3 regions of the Massilia varians genome follow, and region 1 is predicted to be linked to each of the others. Evidence: predicted binding sites of a transcription regulator. Region 1 holds the regulator's gene; each other region holds the start of a gene.
What was found. The regulator sigma-54, encoded in region 1, starts transcription at its own class of promoters, with help from an activator protein. The targets are predictions, from matches to a motif close to TGGCANGNAANCTGCTTT.

Region 1 (6,083 bases):
GTGGGTCGAGGGCCAGGCCCAGCGCATCGAATACGACGAGCGCGCCGAACTGGTCAAGCTGTTCAACAACGCCGAAGTGCGCGAGCTGGAGAACGGCCGCTTGGCCAACGAGATCAAGGGCCCGTTCATCTCCTACGACAACCGCCGCGAAGTCGCGCAGGTGCGCAACGATCCCACCGGCCAGAGCAAGGTCGGCGGCGGCCGCGGCACCCTGATCATCGCGCCGCGCCGTACCGCGGCGCCCGCCGAAGGTGCCAAGCAATGACGGCAGCCATGAGCGCAGGCATGAACGCGGAAGCGGCGACCGCGGTCGACGGCTGCAGTACCCTGATCGTCAAAGGCCTGCAAAAGAGCTACGGCAAGCGCCTGGTGGTGCGCGACGTATCGCTGCAGGTGGAGTGCGGCGAAGTGGTGGGCCTGCTCGGCCCCAACGGCGCCGGCAAGACCACTTCCTTCTACATGATCGTCGGCCTGGTGCCGTCGGATGCCGGCACCATCGACATCAACGGCACCGACATCTCGAGCCTGCCGATCCACCGCCGTGCGGTGCTGGGCCTGTCCTACCTGCCGCAGGAAGCCTCGGTGTTTCGCAAGCTGACGGTGGAGGAGAACATCCGCGCCGTGCTGGAGCTGCAACGCAACGAGGACGGCAAGCCACTGGGCAAGGACCAGATCAACGAGCGCCTCGACACCCTGCTGGCCGAACTGCAGATCGAGAAGCTGCGCGAGAACCCGGCGTTGTCGCTGTCGGGCGGCGAGCGGCGCCGCGTCGAGATCGCGCGCGCGCTCGCGACCAATCCGCGCTTCGTGCTGCTCGACGAGCCCTTCGCCGGCGTCGACCCGATCGCGGTGATCGAGATCCAGCGCATCGTGCGCTTCCTGAAGGAACGCAACATCGGCGTCCTGATCACCGACCACAACGTGCGCGAGACGCTCGGCATCTGCGACCGCGCCTACATCATCAACCAGGGAGCGGTGCTGGCCTCGGGCCGCCCTGACGACATCATCGCCGACGAATCCGTGCGGCGCGTGTACCTCGGCGAGCACTTCAGGATGTAATCAGAGCATCGGGCATGAAACAGTCTCTCCAGTTACGCACGTCGCAGCACCTGGCGCTCACGCCGCAGCTGCAGCAGTCGATCCGCCTGCTGCAGCTTTCCACGCTCGAACTGCACCAGGAGATCGAGCAGATCCTGCACGACAACCCGCTGCTCGAACGGCTCGACGATCCGCTCGACCGCTCGGTGCGGCTGCTGGCGGACGGCGCGATCAATACCGCGCCGGCCAATGGCGAAGCGCCGCCCGCCCCGCCGGATTCGGTGGCGCAGGAGGGCGCGAAGGCCGAGCACGAGGGCGCCGATGGCGAGGGCAACGGCGAGCGCGGCGATGCCGAGATGGACTGGGGTGGTGAAGGCGGCGGGGCGCGCAGCGGCGACGACGAAGACGGCCGCCCGCAGCTGGAAGCCGACGGCATCACGCTGCGCGAGCACCTGGCCGAGCAGATCCGCCTGAGCGCCTGCGGCATGCGCGACCGCGCGCTGGCCGAGCTGGTGATCGATGCGCTCGACGACAACGGCTACCTGGAAGAGCCGCTCGACGAGATCCATGCACGCCTGCCGCAGGAACTCGAGATCGAGATGGACGAACTGCGCTGCGCGCTGGCGCTGGTGCAGAGCCTGGACCCGGTGGGCGTGGGCGCGCGCAGCGCGGCCGAATGCCTGGCCCTGCAGATCCGCCGCATGCCGGGCGTTCCCCTGGTGACGCGGCGCCTCGCCCTGAAAATCGTCGAAGGCTATCTGAGCTGGTTCGCCCAGCGCGAATACACCAAGCTGAAAAAGGCGCTCGACTGCGACGACGAAGACCTGCGCGAGGTGCAGGCCGTGGTCCGCCAATGCAATCCGCATCCCGGCGCGGCCTTCTCCTCGGGCGTATCGGACTACGTGGTGCCGGACGTGATCGTGCGCCGCGCCAAGAACGGCTGGCAGGTAACGCTGAACCCGGAAGTCATGCCGAAGCTGCGCGTGAACAGCCTGTACGCCAACCTGCTCAAGCAGGGCAGGAGCGAAAGCCAGATGGGCGCGCAACTGCAGGAAGCCAAGTGGCTGATCAAGAACATGCGCCAGCGCTTCGACACGATCCTGCGTGTGGCCGAGGCAATCGTCGAGCGCCAGCGCAACTTTTTCAGCCACGGCGCGGTTGCCATGCGCCCTCTTGTTTTGCGTGAGATAGCTGATACACTAGGCCTACACGAGAGCACGATTTCACGTGTAACCACGCAGAAATACATGCTGACCCCGCACGGCATGTTTGAGTTGAAGTACTTCTTCGGAAGCCACGTCGCCACCGAAGCGGGGGGAGAAGCCTCCTCGACGGCGATCCGCGCGCTTATTGCGCAATTGACAGGAGCAGAAGACCCTAGGAATCCTCTATCCGACAGCAAGATCGCGGAGATGCTCGGGGAACAAGGTATGGTCATTGCGCGCCGGACGGTTGCCAAATACCGCGAAGCGCTCAAGATTCCGCCCGTCAGCCTCCGCAAATCCCTGTAAAGCACCTGCCCACTCTCACCTTGTGGCGCGGGCAGGGCACCTTCCCAAAGGAGTGTGTATGAACCTCACAATCAGCGGCCACCATCTCGAAGTCACCCCCGCCATCCGTGAATACGTTCAGAATAAGCTCGAGCGCATCACCCGCCATTTCGACCACGTGATCGACACCCACGTGTTCCTCGCCATCGATAACCTCACTGAAAAAGAAAAACGGCAAAAGGCCGAGATCAACCTACAGGTATCGGGAAAAATTCTGCACGTGGCGAGTGCGGCCCAGGATATGTATGCGGCCATCGACACGTTGATGGACAGGCTGGACAGGCAGGTTCTGAAACACAAATCCATGCTGCAAAATCATAACCACGTGGCGCACAAGCGCCTTCCGGACAACGGAGAAGCCGCCGCTGCGTAACGCACCGTTTGCGAACCAGCTGTAGCACAACAGCAAGGGCGTCTGAGGGGACGCCCTTTTTGCTTTTGTACAATACCTGTTACTTTTTCTTGCTTCCGTATTTGTACAAATGTTCTGTAGAATGCATGTCTTTTCGACCACAGAAGACCATCATGACCGATACCGTCCTGACCCGCGCTGCCAACCGCACCGGCGTCATCACGCTCGACCGGCCGAAAGCCCTGAACTCTCTCTCGCTTGACATGGTGCGCGCCCTGAGCGCCATCCTGCTGCAATGGAAGGATGACGCGGGCATCGACGCGGTGGTCATCACCAGCAGCAGCGAGAAGGCCTTGTGCGCGGGCGGCGACATCCGCTTCTTCCACGAGATGGGCCAGGTCGGCCCGATGGGCGGCAGCGCGCTGCTGGAAGACTTCTTCACCGAAGAATACGCACTGAACCACCTGATTCATTTCTATCCGAAGCCGTACATCGCGGTGATGGACGGCGTGGTGATGGGCGGCGGCATGGGCATCGCCCAGGGCGGACCAGGCTGCGGCCTGCGCATCGTGACCGACCGCACCAAGATGGCCATGCCCGAGGTGAACATCGGCCTGTTCCCGGACGTCGGCGGCAGCCACTTCCTGTCGCATGCGCCGGGCCAGCTGGGCCAGTACCTGGGCCTGACCGGACTGACCATCGGCGCGGCCGATGCGCTCTACGTGGGCCTGGCCGACGTGTTCGTGCCGGGCGCGGAGCTCGGTGGATTGCAGGCGCTGATCGACTCGACTCCCGGCGCGCAGCTGCCGGCGGCGATCCGCGCCTATGCGGCGCAATTCGCGGGCCAGCTGGGCGCGAGCGAACTGCAGGCGCAGCGCGGCGTGATCGACGCGCACTTCGGCGCGGCCTCGGTGGGCATGATCATGGCCTCGCTGGGGCGCGACGAGAACCCGTTCGCGCAGAAGGCGCTCAAGGCGATGCGCCAGCGCTCGCCCCTGATGATGTGCGTGACCCACGAACTCCTGCAGCGCGGCGCCTCGCTGGGCGTGGCGGAATGCCTGCGCATGGAGCGCAACCTGGTGCGCCGCAATTTCGAGCACGGCGAAGTGCTGGAAGGCGTGCGGGCGCTGGTGATCGACAAGGACAACCAGCCGAAGTGGAATCCGCCGGCGCTGGAGGACGTGACGCCGGAAATGGTGGCGCGCTTCTTCGAGCCGGTGTGGCCGGATTACGCGCACCCGCTGCGGCATTTAGCTTGACGTTTCTCGTGGGGTGGTCGGCTCTGCCGACCGCGCGTTCAACTCACCGATGAATTGACGCTGCGCTGCAGATCAAGGACTGTTTGCACGCGCGGCCGGCGAAGCCGTCCACCCTACCTTATCGCGACAAATTAAACAGCCGCGTGGGTCGGCTGCTCGCGGTGACGAATGATGACCCGTTCGGTCTGCCCGAAGTAGGCCCCCAGCCTTTCCGCCATGTAGACCGAGCGGTGCTGGCCGCCGGTACAGCCCACCGCCACGGTGAGGTAGGACCGGTTGTCCGTCTTGAACGAGGGCAGCCATTTTTCCACGAACTTGCGGATATCTTCCAGCATCTCGGTGGCGCTCGGCTGGGCGTCGAGGAAGGCGATCACCGGCTGGTCGCGGCCCGTGAGCGGGCGCAGCGCCAGGTCATAATAGGGATTGGGAACCGCGCGCACGTCGAACACGAAGTCGGCATCCAGCGGCACGCCCACCTTGAAGGCGAAGGATTCGAAGAACAGGGTCAGCGGCGCATGTTCGAGGTCGGCCAGTTCCTTGACCCAGGCGCGCAGCTTGTTGGCGGACAGTTCCGAGGTGTCGATCACGTGCCCCAGGTTCTCGATCGCCGACAGGCGCTCGCGTTCCTCGGCGATGCATTCGATCAGGGTGCGGCGCGCGGCCGGATTCTCGCCCGGGCGCAGTTCGTGCGACAGCGGGTGGCTGCGGCGCGTTTCGGAGAAGCGTGCCACCAGCGAATGCGTGCTCGAGGTCAGGAACATCACCTTGACGTTGTGGCCTTCCTCTCGCAGGTGGCGCACGCTCACCGGCAGTTCGACCAGCGATTCGGCGCTGCGCGCATCCACTGCGACGGCGATTTTTTTCGTGCCTTTCTCACTGACCGCATACACCAGGGCCGGCAGCAGGGCCGGCGGAAGGTTGTCGACGCAGTAGTAGCCTGCGTCTTCCATGACATTCAGGGCAACCGACTTGCCCGAGCCGGAAATACCGGTAATGAGGACGATGTGCATGGTGGGGATGATACCCCAAATGGCGAAGTGATCGTACCTCAGTCCCCGCTCATCGCTTGACGCTGTCTTTCCATGAATTCCTGCAGCGTGTCGATGCCGCGTAGCTGCAGGATGGTGTTGCGCACGGCGGCCTCGAGCAGCACCGCGATGTTGCGGCCGGCCGCGACCGGAATGACCACCTTGCGGATCGGCAAGCCCAACACGTCCTCGGTCGGGTGATGGAAGGGCAGGCGTTCGACCTCTTCGTCCAGCGCGCCGCGCTTGACCAGGTGGACGATCAGCTTGAGGCGCATCTTGCGGCGCACCGCGGTCTCACCAAAAATCGCCTTGATGTCCAGCAGGCCCAGGCCGCGCACTTCCAGCAGGTTCTGCAGCAGCGGTGGGCAGCGGCCCTCGATCATGTTCGGCGCGATGCGCGAGAATTCCACGGCATCGTCGGCCACCAGGCCATGCGAACGCGAGATCAGTTCCAGGCCCAGCTCGCTCTTGCCCAGGCCCGAGTCGCCGGTGATCAGGACGCCCACGCCCAGCACGTCCATGAACACGCCGTGCATGATCACGCGCTGCGCCAGCTTCTTGGATAGATACACGCGCAGGAAGTCGATCACCTGCGCCGCCGGCAGGGGCGTCGAGAACAGGGGAATGTTCTGCTCGTCGCAGATGGCCAGGATGTCCGGCGGCGTTTCCAGACCCTGCGCGATGATCAGGGCCGGCGGACCGCCGCCGATCAGCTCGCCGATCACGTGGGTGCGCGAGCTGGACTTCAGGCGGTGGTAATAATTCAGTTCCTGGTGTCCGAACACCTGGATGCGGCCCGGGTGGATCAGGTTCAGGTGGCCGACCTGGTCCGCGGCCGAGGCCGCGTCGCCCGCGA
Region 2 (6,083 bases), 1.0 Mb from region 1:
TGGGATGGTCCGTCGGCAACTCTACAGCGGTGACAACAGTGATCATTACGTTTGCTCATCATGAAAATTCGATGAACAATCTTAAGGCAGAAGGGCGTGATGTAGCAATGATAACGTACCGTTACTGAACGATTTTTGGTCTTGCACATCACGCAAAAGCGAAATGTGAATGGGCGCGTTCGTTACATCGCGATTGAAAGTCTTGAGAGGGAGATGTTAAGGAAGAAGGTAAATCGAGCGGGGCTTCAGTGAACAGATTTCATCTTATATAAATTGAGCTACACCCGCGTTGCCTGCATTCTACGCGCGTTTGCGGCGCTTTGACAAATCTTCAATGCAGCGCGAAGCCGGCGCTTGGCCTGCCTTCGCGCTGCATCAAGTCAGCCGCAACTATTCCGGCTGCTCGACCTTGTACCCCTTCGCGGCCAGCGCCGCCACCAGCCCCTTCGGATCGAGCAGATCCTTCATCGACAGCAGCGCGAAGCTCGACGCGTTCTTCGCCAGCGCGGCCTCCGCATTGGCGAGCCACATGGCACGATGGCGCTCTTCCGCGCCCTGGAAGGCCGGATGGTCACGCAGCACCGCGCTGTTGCGGATCGCGTTGCTGCAGCTTTCCGCTTCGTTGAAATCGAGCTTGCGGATCGCGTCGATGTCGCCCTTGGCCCAAGCGTTGGCGCGCACGCGCATCGCATCGATGTCGGTCTCCAGGCGTTTCAGGGTGTTCGAAAAGCAGGCCACGTCATCGAGCTGCGACTTCTTGAAGTCCTTGATCAGCTGGCGCGGGTTGTCGACCTTCAGTTCATTGACCGTCTTCGTTACCTTGAGCTTGTGCTGATCGACGATCTTCTCGACCTGCTTGCGCACGTCGGTGCTGGTAGTCAGGCCGGCCTGCTTCAGCGCGGCACTGAACAGCTCATTGGCCACGAAGATCGGCCGGTCGCGCTCCTTGTTCTTGGGCAAGTATTTTTCCTTGAGCGGCAGCCAGCGCGCGTAGACCTCGGCCGGGAGCACGTCGCGCAGCAGCGCGTCGTCCGGGTTCTTGTTGACGCCGATGAGGCTGGGCAGCGCCAGCGCCATCTAGAAGTAGGACGCCTCGACCTTGGTGACCGGCGGCGCCAGGTATTCCTGCGAGCGGCCAATCACCGCTTCGACCTCGTGCGAGCGCCAGTCCATCTTGACCGGCAGCGGCGAATAGGTGCCGAAGATCCACAGCACGTGATCGTCCTTCGAGACCTTCCACATGCCGGGCCCGGGCTTCTGGCCGACGACCAGGATCTGTTCCGGCGCCGCCGGCGCCTCGTCGGCCGATACCGGCGAGTCAGGCGCGCTTGCGGGGACGGGCTCCGGGGCGGCGGTCTGAGCCCGGGAAGGTGCTGCGTACAAGGCCAGGCACAGCACCGGCAGGATTGCAAATTTGAGCATCAGGACATCCTTGTTGTTGGTTGTCCATCAAGCTTAGCTCTGCAATATGAGCGAAAACTTAAGATAATGAACGGCGACTCAGACAGCGCGACCGACGACGGCGCGACGCCATTCCCAACAAGCCAATGCCCAGCAGGGCCAGGCTCGCAGGCTCGGGTACCGCTTTCGGCGCGGAGACGCGCACGTTGTCCAGACCGGCAGTCGTGATGCTCCCCCCGGCGTTCCTGGTTTGAATCGTCACGCTGGTGAAGGTGTCGCCATTGGTGGCAACGATACCCAGAAAACCGGTTGCCGCCGCGCTCGACGATGCAGTGGGGATCAGGAAGCGCTGCTGGTTGTTGATGATTACCGCATAGTTATCGGTGGTGTCGGTATTAAACCAGTCGAAGCCGAACGCGCTCACGCCGGTGGCAAACGTGAAGGTCACGGTCGGCGCCGTACCGCCATTGCCCGTACCGGAAGGAGCATTGCCCCAGCCAAAAAACTGCTGGCCGCTGAACGTAGCGGGAATCGGCCGAGTGTCGCTGACCGAGGACACGCGGCCGGTCGCAATACCCGACAGATCGCCATTGGCCACTGTGCTGAGCGTGAATCCATTGAAGCTTCCCAGATAGTTGGCATTGCTCACGCCGAGCTTTGCACTGCTGAACGTCTCCAGCGTGGTTGCCCCCGCCGCCGCCTGGAAGTTGCTCAGGCTGGAATACGTGATGAGTGCCGCTTGCGCGGATGCAGCCATGCTTGTTGCCAGAACAGCAGCGCTCAAGAGAGTAAAAGTCTTCATGCGATCCTAGTTTGGTGAAGTGTTTTCTTACTCCAAAGCAGGAAGTGTGCCTAAAAGAAATTTACTAATAGAATTAATTACTTACAGAAATTGGTCGAGACTCTTCCGCTGAAGATGTAAATCTTTTCGACAAGTTTTATCTCTTGTTCACGCCATACAAGAATGTCAGCGGCCGCCTTGAGCGTCTTCATCCGGGTCCGGCATATCCGGCCGCGCGAGCAGTTCATGCGCCAGCCTCAAGCCCTTCACCATGACGGAAAAGGCTTCGTGCTTGGCCGCTTCGTCCGGCACCCGCAGCACATAGGACGGATGGTAGATGGTCACCAGCCAGGCGCCGTCGATGCGGACCGGCTTGCCGAGGAAGTCCTTCAAAGCCACCGTGCCCTTGCGCATCACGGACTTCAGCGCCGTCGCGCCCATGGCCACGATCACCTTCGGCCTGACCGCCGCCAGTTCCTTTTCCAGCCAGTAGTGGCAAGCCTCGATCTCGCGCTGCACCGGGGTCTTGTGCAGGCGGCGCTTGCCGCGCGGCTCCCACTTGAAATGCTTGACGGCGTTGGTGAGGTAGATGGCCTTGCGGTCGAGCTCGGCCTGGGCGAATACCTGGTCGAGCAGTTTGCCGGCCGGGCCGACGAAGGGCTTGCCGGCCAGGTCTTCCTGGTCGCCGGGCTGCTCGCCGACGATCATGATGGGCGAGCGTTTTGATCCTTCGCCGCCGACCGCCTGGGTGGCGTACTGCCACAGCTCGCAGCGCCGGCACTCGTCGAGTTTCGAGGGCTGCTCGCGGTCGGGTTGGGCGGCTTCGGCGCTGATCGGGATGGTGGCGCCGCCCTTGCGGCCGACCGCCTCGACCTGCCCGATCTTGCGCGCCCCGAGTTCGGCCTGGCTCACCAGCGAAGGCACGATCGCGCCTTCCGGCAGGTTCTTCCAGAAGCGCGAAGGGATGTGGCTTTGCATCAACTGGGCGTTGACGCGCGCCGGGTTGAAGATGCTGCGGTAATAGGTGAGCCAGAGCGCCTCGCCGGCATCGTCAAGGTCGGCGGCGCTCGACATCAAGGGGCCGGTATTGTGCAGCGTGTGGCCGTCCCACAGCACGCTGGCCTCGGGCGTGGCGATCATCCAGCTGATTTTGCCCATGCGGGCCACGAAGTGTTCGGCCACCTGCGGCAGCACGTCGTGGCGCGGCTCGAACCAGGCGACGAAGCGCGGGTCGCCTGCTTCAGGCGGACGCTCGCGGAATCGGATGTAGGCATGCATGTCGTGCTCCTCGCGGCGCACCGCCTTGACCATGCCGTGCAGGCGGCTGCCGTCCGGATCGGCGGGCGACTGCACGTCGTGCTCGCCACGCGTCCAGCGCCACAGCACGCGGTACAGGAAAGCCCAGCGGTCCGGGGCGCGGAAGCACGCGGCGCGTCGCAGCATCTCCAGCAGCGATCGCGGCACGCGCGCGGCCGGCGGTCCTGGCGATTGCGCTTCCTGCAATCGGGAGCCGCCATTATCGGCCGGCGCGGTCGCGGCCGGCGCACCCCAGAACAGGTCGCCGCCGTCCAACGTGCCCCAGTTGGCCGCCTCGGGCGGCACGCCGGCCTTGAGCAGCGCGCGCGCCGCCTCGCGCCACTCGGCGAAATCGTGCACCGCCCCGGGCGTGGCGGCGGTGTTCATGCCGCCTGCAGTTCCGGCCACAGGTTCATCTGCTCGGGCGCGTCGGCCAGGTGGCGCCGGAGGATATGGGAACTGGCCGCGCCCTGCGCCGGCTTGTAGTCGGCCGTGACGATGAAGGGCGCCAGCTTCTTCATGCTGCAGCGCAGGCGCGACAGGTCTTCCCAGCGGATGCGGCGGATGCGGCGCAGTTCGACGATGCGCTTGGCGTTGCGGATGCCGATGCCCGGCACGCGCGCGATCATGGTCTCGTCGGCGCGGTTCAGGTCGAGCGGGAAGTGCTCGCGGTTGGCGAGCGCCCAGCCCAGCTTGGGATCGACGTCGAGCGCCAGGTTGCCGGATTGGGGCATCAGTTCGCCCGCGGTGAAGCCGTAGCCGCGCAGCAGGAAATCGGCCTGGTATAGGCGGTGCTCGCGCAGCAGCGGCGGCGGCGCCAGCGGCACGCTCTTCGGGCTTTGCGGGATCGGGCTGAAGGCCGAGTAGTACACCCGCTTGAGCTTGTAGCTGCCGTAGAGGGTTTCGGCGGTGTTCAGGATGGTGTGGTCGTCGCTGGCGTCGGCGCCGACGATCATTTGCGTGCTCTGCCCGGCCGGCGCGAAGTTCGGCGCCTTCGGTTCTTCACGCTTTTCGTCGAGCTTGCGGCGGATCGAGCCCATCGCCAGCTTGATGGTGTGAACGTTTTTCTCGGGCGCCAGGCGGGTCACGCTGTCGTGGGTCGGCAGCTCGATATTCACCGACAGGCGATCGGCCCAGCGGCCCGCCTCTTCGATCAGCAGCGGGTCGGCGTCGGGAATGGTCTTGAGGTGGATGTAGCCGCGGAACTTGTGCACCTGACGCAGCTGGCGCGCCACGGCCACCAGCTGTTCCATCGTGTAGTCGGCCGACTGGATGATGCCCGAGCTCAGGAACAGGCCGTCGATGTAGTTGCGGACGTAGAAATCATGGGTGAGCTTGACCACCTCGTCCACCGAGAAGCGCGCGCGCGGCACGTTGGACGTGCGGCGGTTGATGCAGTACTGGCAGTCGTAGATGCAGAAGTTGGTAAGCAGGATCTTGAGCAGCGAGACACAGCGGCCGTCCGGCGTATAGCTGTGACAGATGCCCATGCCGGTGGTGGCGCCGAAGCCGTCCTTGTCCTCCGACGAACGCTTGGGCGCGCCACTGCTGGCGCAGGACGCATCGTATTTCGCGGCGTCGGCCAGGATTTCCAGTTTGTCGCTGAGTTCCATCGCATGCCTTGAACTGTATGGGCATACAGTATACTATCGCGCGCGTATGCACAGGGCCGGTGGGCGCACCTGTACCGGCCCTCCGCCGGTTCAAAGGAGGGACAAGACGTAAAAAAACCCGGTCAACAGACTAATGCCGTTCAGTTAGCGTAAAAATGTAGGGTGGTCGGCTTCGCCGACCGCGCGTCCAAATCACCAATGCACTGTGGCAGAGCAAAATGGAGTTGAACGCGCGGCCGGGAAACCCGGCCACCCTACGCTTAACTGAACGGCATTACGGTCAACAGACCGGGCTTTCCATTACAACATCAGATCAACGAATCGGCTTGCCGTCCGCATCGACCACGGTCACCTCGCCCCAGCCGAGCGAGCGCACGCCGGCCTCGATCTTGCGCAGGTCGCCGATCACCATCCACACCGCTTCGTCCGGCTTGATGAACTTGCTCGAGGCCGCGGCCAGCTGCTCCGGCTTGAGCGCGCGCACGTTCGACGCGTAGCTGGTCCAGTAATCGTCGGCCAGGCTCAGGTTGACGGCGTCCAGCCCTGCCGCTTCGAGCGCGGCGAGGGTGGAGAAGCGGCCCGGCAGGCGCGAGGTCATGTTGCGCATGATGCTCTCGTATTCAAGGCCCACCAGCGGACGCTCGCCGGCCACGCCGCGCAGTTCCTTCTGGACCTCACGCATGGCTTCGACCGTCTTGTCGGTCTGCACCGGCGCGATGATGTAGAACGGACGCTGGCCGCGCACGTCCGGCAGGCGCGCCTGGGTGCCGTAGCTCCAGTGCTTGTCCAGGCGCAGGTTGCGGTTCAGGCGCGAGGTGGCGATGCCGCCGAAGTTGGTCATCACCGGCTCCATCGCCAGGTCTTCCGGCTGGCCGTTGGGCTGCGACACGTGGGTCGCGACGATGGTCGACTGCGGCGCGTCCGGCTTGTCGATCAGGATCAGGCGCTTGCCGCGGGTCGGCGGCACGGTGGCCATCTGCTTGGCCGGGGCG
Region 3 (6,083 bases), 400 kb from region 1:
CTTCTTTTCCCCCCGCGAGGAACGCGGTATTATCAACCGCCTGTTGCGCATGGATGAGCACCACATTTCCCCATAGCGCAATATAGCGGTACCTGTATCGATAAGGCCGATCACGCGCATGCGCGGCAGCGGCGCTTTCCGTCAACTACTCCCATCCTACGATGAAAAATCCGTTTCGCTACGAGCAGGCTTTTGCGCGCAATATTGGCTGGATCACCCCCGAAGAACAACAACGATTGCGCAACAAGCGCGTGGCGATCGCCGGCATCGGCGGCGTCGGCGGCGTTCATCTGCTGACCTTGACGCGTCTCGGTATTTCGAAATTCAATATCGCCGATTTCGATCGTTTCGATATTCCGAATTTCAACCGCCAGGTAGGCGCGATGATGTCCACGTTGGGGCAGCCGAAAGCGGAAGTACTGGAGCGCATGGCGCTCGACATCAATCCCGAGGTCGAGATCCGGATATTCCCGGACGGCGTGGATGCGGGTAATCTCGACGATTTCCTGGGCGATGCCGACCTGTATGTCGACGGCCTCGATTTCTTTGCCTTCGACGTGCGCCGCCAGACTTTCGCAAGGTGCGCGCAGCTGGGCGTGCCGGCGACCACCGCGGCGCCGCTGGGCATGGGCGCGGCCCTGCTGAACTTCATGCCGGGAGGGATGACCTTCGAGGAATATTTCCAGTGGGGCGACTTGCCGGACATCGACAAGGCGATCCGTTTCGCCATCGGCCTGGCGCCGGCCGGGCTGCACCGCCCCTATCTCGTGATGCCGGAAGCGGTGAACTTCGACGAGCAGCGTGGCCCCTCGACCTTCATGGCCTGCCAATTGTGCGCCGGCATCGTTGGAACAGAAGCGCTGAAGATTCTGCTCGGCCGCGGCAAGGTATTGGCGGCGCCCTGGGGAATGCAATTCGATGCCTACCGCAACAAGCTCAAGCGGACTTGGCGCCCGAGCGGCAACTCCCATCCAATCCAGAAGCTGGCGATTGCGATCGGCAAACGTCAGTTTGCAGGCAAGTAGTACACAGAATCGAAAGCTGAAAAAAATCCACTGCCAAGGCAGTGGATTTTTTTTGGCCGGACCTGGCAAGCCAGGTCACCCGTCATTACTTCTTGACCTGCTTGCGACGGCGGGCTGCACCCAGGCCCAGCAGGCCCAGACCCAGCAGACCCAGCGAGGCTGGTTCAGGCACTTGGCCAGGTGCGCGGAAGACCACGTCCAGCGAACCATTGATTTCCTGGGTACCGCCGATTTCGAAGTTGTTCAGCTGGCCCGACTGGAACGACAAGGTATAGAACGGACGCGGCACGACAAAGAATTGCGGGCCGAAGCCGGCCAGGCTAAAGGTCGAGGTGGCACCGAAGCTGCCGCAGTTGATGCCATCAGGGCCGCAGGTCGGCAAGGTCGGATCCAGCACACCGTATCCCGACAGCGGGTCGCCCGAAGCCAGCAGCAGGTCGTCACCTGCCGCGCCGGTGGCGACCGGGCCGGCACCACTGCCCGGCATAGTGAAGGTGGTGTCCAGGTTAACGTCGAGGTACATCGAAAGGTTGCCGCTGCCTTCCGTGAAACGGAACACGTTCTTACCGTCTTCGACACCATAGGTGCCCGAAGCGCTGTACAGAGCATAGATGCCGTAATCGTTATTCAGGCCAGTTTTGACCACCGGGGTTGTGCCGTTATTGTCGACGAACTGGCCCGCGTTCCATACCAGCGAAACATTGAAGGTGCCGTCTTGATTGAAGGTAGCAATTTCGTTGTAGTTACCGGTGATCTTGTCTGCAGTGAACTCGCGGCCGTCATAGTTGACGGTGAACGGATTGAAGTTGTCAGCCTTTGCAGCGGTACCAAACAGTGAAACGGCTGCGATCGAGCAAGCAATAATGGTCTTCGAGACTACTTTCATCTTGGTTCTCCTGATTGTAGGGGTTCGTGCTACACACTCAGGCTTAAGCAAGCTCCGTGCCAGTTAATAAAAATTATTTAAAATCAATTACTTAGCATTTTCATTTGTTAAAAAAAAATAGCATTGTAAAAAATCTCGACAACAAAATGTTACCTAGCGGAAGGGTTCTGCATAGGCTTGCGTAACACCACGTTCCAAGTATTTCCTGAGTTAAATTCACTAGCAATCTGGTATCCAGCGTCGAGGACTTTGGCACGGATCTCTTCCACATGGAAAGGGCTATACAGGATGCCTTTTTTGATCCCCCAATCATTGATCTTCTGCGCGGCCCAACGCAGCGGTGCGAAGCCGCTCGGATACAGCAGCACGTTGGCCGCCAGCGTCCCGCCCGGCTTGAGCACGCGCAGAATGTCGCGCAGGGCGCCGTCGACGGTCGGGAAGCAGTGGATCGAATTGGCGATGTTGGCCGTATCGAAGTGGTTCTCCGGGAAAGGCAGGTCGGCCGCATCGGCGTGCTGCACCTTTACTTGCGGATCCTTGGCGAAGCGCTTTTTAGCGCCAGCCAGCATCGATGGCGCATAATCGATGCCGACCACGTTCACCTTCGGCAGCTTGCGGCGGCAGCGCCAGTTGAGGATCATTTCCAGCAGCGTGCCCGTACCGCAGGCAACCTCCAGATGGTCGGGGCCGAAGTTCGGGCCGAAGAAACGCATCTGGGTGCCGATCGTGCTGTTATAGGCAAACGTGAGGATGAAGAAACCGCGGATGTCGTACCACCACGGCTCGGATGAATAGGCTTCGGCGATTTCATCCCGGGTTTTACCGATCGTCATGGGCATTCCTTGCTGTGAGATGGTGAAAAGAAGAAAGTGAATATAGGAGTTTCTGCACTTGGGAGCAAGCTGCAGATGTCTGCCGGGGAGGGATTGTTGTTCAACTAGCCCACCCAGAGGGGGCAGGGTTCAGCCGATGCGTTTCAGGCGCCCGATGATACCGGCCTCTTCGCGCGGCGAAAAAAAGTAGGGAAACAGCGAGCGGTCGCCGACCGCGTGGTCGCCCTTTCCCGCCACCTCGGCAATGCGCTGGGTACCGTGGGCGATATGCCCCCGCAACAAGACCGCCGGCGCGTCGACGCGCGGATTCGGCCGCGACTCGCACTCCACCTTGAAGTCGAGCATCGCTTCATAAAAGCGGCGGTGGCGCGGATTGACTTCAATGAAAATATCACTGCACTTGTGCAAGTCCCTGGCGTAGATGAAGGCCACGTGGAACAGCGATGCCAACACGGCCTTGGACTTGACCGACGGATCGAAGGCCAGCTTGATAATCTCGCACACCTTGCCTTGGGCACGGTAGGGATCGATATGGTCCCGGAATACCTGGTCGGAGAGCAGGCCGACTTCGGAATCGAGGTTGAGGCTGAGTGTACCGATGACGCCACTCTTGTTCGAAGCGGTCAGGGTAATCCGGTTCGGGTCATTGCCGATCTGATGGTTGCCGCTATAGCCGCGCCATGCATACATCTTGCTGATGAGCATACTGGCGGAACTGCGCTGTTCGTCGACGTCGGCGGCACGGATGCCGAATACGCTTTCATTGATGGTGACATCGACAATGCTCGCCGCGTACGCATCTTCCCCGTTGTCAGCAATGCTGCCAGGACTGACCGATTCTGTCGTGACGGTGTCGAACATGTGTACTCTCCTGGCGGGATGGACGCGTCTTGCCGCAGCCGGGACTGCCTCATATCATAGCATCGGAAATTCTAAATTGGCAACAAATTGTGCTAAAGAATTTTATCTTCATCATATCGAACAGCATATGGCGTCTCCACCCCTTGGACGGTGGAGATGCTTGTATAAGCCGATATTGTTGGATCACCGACACGCCGACAGGCCTTGCGTAGTTCAATGGTCCTGCTGGATGTCGCGATTGAGCTGGCCGATGAGTTCGGACGCCGCCGAGAGGATCTGGGCCGAGCCAAAGCCGGCACGGTACATTTCACGGAAAAACGAGCGCGCCAGGATCCTGGCGACCTGTTCGGGTTGGTGGTAAGCCAGCCGGTCCGTTCCAGGCTGCTCGCCCGCCGTCTCCTGGAGCATCGCCAGCTGGGCGAAGCGTGAGCCGAGCAGGTGGCGCAAGTGATGTATTTCCAGATACCTGCCCAGGAACGAGGCGAACAGCTGGAGCAGGCACAAGGCCGCCTCGTCGAAGGCAGCGCTGTCCTTGCCGTTGGCGGCATTGATGACCCCGACGATGCGTCCCTCCACATGGATTGGGGCACACACGAGGCTGCATCCCAGTGCCGTCCCGCGCCGTGCAAACGATGCGAATTCAGACTCCCGGATATCCGGGACCAGCAGTGCGCTTCCCCTTTCCAGCACCCGGCCGGAAATACCTTCGCCACGCCGGATGGCGGCCTGCAGTGCGGCATTGGGCAAGGGACCGTGGTGGGCATGGATGCTCATGCACGACTCGCCCTCCCCCTTGCCTCCCAATAGCATGAGCGAACAACTTGCCGCGCCGATCAGGCCGGCCGCGAGCGCGACCTGATCCTGGAGGCTATCTTGTTCAGGGCAGTATGCCAATGCTTGCTGCAAGGCCTGCAAACGGATCAGGGGAATGGACGCTGCCTGCATGCTTTCCTCGAGCAAGGGTGTGTTCGCCCAATTTCAACACATTTCATTAAAGTCATGCAATTGAAACCAGATGTGTTGTCAGACTTGCTCGGCGTTGGGCGTCCTGGGTGAGATGAACGCCTTGTGAAACAGGTGGCGCGCCAGCATCAGTAGCGGCATGCGCAGCCAATTGCCGCGCAGGTAGAGTGCGCCCTGCGCCAAGGGGGTGAAGCGGTCGGCACAGCTCGGATGTTGCGGCACCAGGATACGCATGAAGATGCGGTCCATCAGGGCCAGCAGGGGTGCAGAAGGTCGGCCGGTAGCCTCGGCTGCGGCCAGGGTCGCCGCCGGCACCGGGGTCCCGAGCAACCGGCTGCAATAGCGCAGCGCATAGAACAGCGGCCGCGCCAGCTGCAGCTGGACAGCACGCGCCGCCAATCCCTCCCAGAAGCCGGGCGCCGTGCCAAAGTGCAGCAGCAGCCGGTGCAAGTCGAGCAGGTCGCGCAGTCCACGGTCCGTCTCGCCTTCGGAAAACAGGTGCACCGCACTGTGCAGCACCAGGTCATGCGGTCCCAGTATCCAGAGATTGTCGCTGCCGGGAAGCGGCTGCGCCGCCGCGCGCAGCAGGGCCGGATCCGGACGCGCACGCGCCGTTTCGGGCAGAATGGCATGGTGCACGTCGATGGCGCCGCCGCGCTGGACGTGCTCCATCGGCGGCAGCTCGTGCATCCATTCCCGGTAGTAGCGCTGGTCGTACGGATCCTGCTTGACGCCTGCCCAGCCGTGCAGCATCAGCGCCGCCTCGACTTCGCCGATACGCTCCTTCGGCACCAGGATATCGACGTCGGAAAAAATACGCCCTTGTGCCGGCGGCAGTCCGGCAAGCGCATAGGCCGCCCCTTTCAGCAGGATGAGCGGCAGGTCGAGGCCGGCCAGGGCGCGCCGAATCTGGTCCACCTCGAAACGCACGGCGCGCTGGTGCGCCTGCAGCGTCACGTCAGCCCACTCGAAGTGCCGGCGCGCGTCCGGCGGTACCGACGCCAGCAGGCCTGCTTCGGCAAGGTCGGCTCCCAATGAGGCGACCAGGCTGGCATTCACCGCCTGGCGCAGCAGCAGGTCCCAATCGGCCAGGCCGAGCCTGCCGACCCGCGCCGGATCGCGCAGGACCTCGACCAGCAGGGGCAATCGCTTCATGCCGGACCGTCCGCGAAACCGTCGAACACGGCCATGGCATCGTCGAGCCGGCCATAGCTGAACGTATAGCCGCTGCAGCCCTCGACTAGGCGGCCGAGGACGTCGAAACCCTGCGCCCCCAGCACCGCATAATTGAAGGCGTTGTCGACCATGCCGGTGAACAGGCGCGCTTTCGCCAGGGGCGCCAGGCTGGGCGGCGTACCGGCTTCGTACCTGGGGAACACGACATGGGTCGCACGCGCCGGTTCGGCGGCGGCGGCGATGCTGGCGCGCGGCGCCCCCATGTGGGCGATGGTGCCCTTGGTGGTGCCATGGACTTCGGGGCCGAACAGGGCGTGCGGGGCATAATCGCGCAGCACG

Region 2: the regulator sigma-54 is predicted to act here: its motif matches at 2,238-2,255, upstream of MasN3_RS24350 (PEP-CTERM sorting domain-containing protein).
Region 3: the regulator sigma-54 is predicted to act here: its motif matches at 1,956-1,973, upstream of pepA (flocculation-associated PEP-CTERM protein PepA).

Annotation. Positions count from the first base shown of each region.
Region 1 is NZ_AP026966.1:827,598-833,680, forward strand. It holds gene lptA (lipopolysaccharide transport periplasmic protein LptA) at 1-265, shown strand, start outside; gene lptB (LPS export ABC transporter ATP-binding protein) at 286-1,059, shown strand; gene MasN3_RS03830 (RNA polymerase factor sigma-54) at 1,074-2,549, shown strand; gene hpf (ribosome hibernation-promoting factor, HPF/YfiA family) at 2,608-2,961, shown strand; gene MasN3_RS03840 (enoyl-CoA hydratase/isomerase family protein) at 3,114-4,199, shown strand; gene rapZ (RNase adapter RapZ) at 4,331-5,209, opposite strand; gene hprK (HPr(Ser) kinase/phosphatase) at 5,248-6,083, opposite strand, start outside.
Region 2 is NZ_AP026966.1:5,391,725-5,397,807, forward strand. It holds gene MasN3_RS24340 (TraB/GumN family protein) at 391-1,077, opposite strand; gene MasN3_RS24345 (hypothetical protein) at 1,078-1,422, opposite strand; gene MasN3_RS24350 (PEP-CTERM sorting domain-containing protein) at 1,481-2,203, opposite strand; gene MasN3_RS24355 (UdgX family uracil-DNA binding protein) at 2,369-3,865, opposite strand; gene MasN3_RS24360 (putative DNA modification/repair radical SAM protein) at 3,862-5,091, opposite strand; gene MasN3_RS24365 (M16 family metallopeptidase) at 5,405-6,083, opposite strand, start outside.
Region 3 is NZ_AP026966.1:431,570-437,652, reverse strand. It holds gene MasN3_RS02040 (N-acyl amino acid synthase FeeM domain-containing protein) at 1-76, shown strand, start outside; gene MasN3_RS02035 (ThiF family adenylyltransferase) at 162-1,025, shown strand; gene pepA (flocculation-associated PEP-CTERM protein PepA) at 1,111-1,911, opposite strand; gene MasN3_RS02025 (class I SAM-dependent methyltransferase) at 2,061-2,744, opposite strand; gene MasN3_RS02020 (N-acyl amino acid synthase FeeM domain-containing protein) at 2,874-3,605, opposite strand; gene MasN3_RS02015 (GAF domain-containing protein) at 3,819-4,550, opposite strand; gene MasN3_RS02010 (nucleotidyltransferase domain-containing protein) at 4,629-5,723, opposite strand; gene MasN3_RS02005 (HprK-related kinase A) at 5,720-6,083, opposite strand, start outside.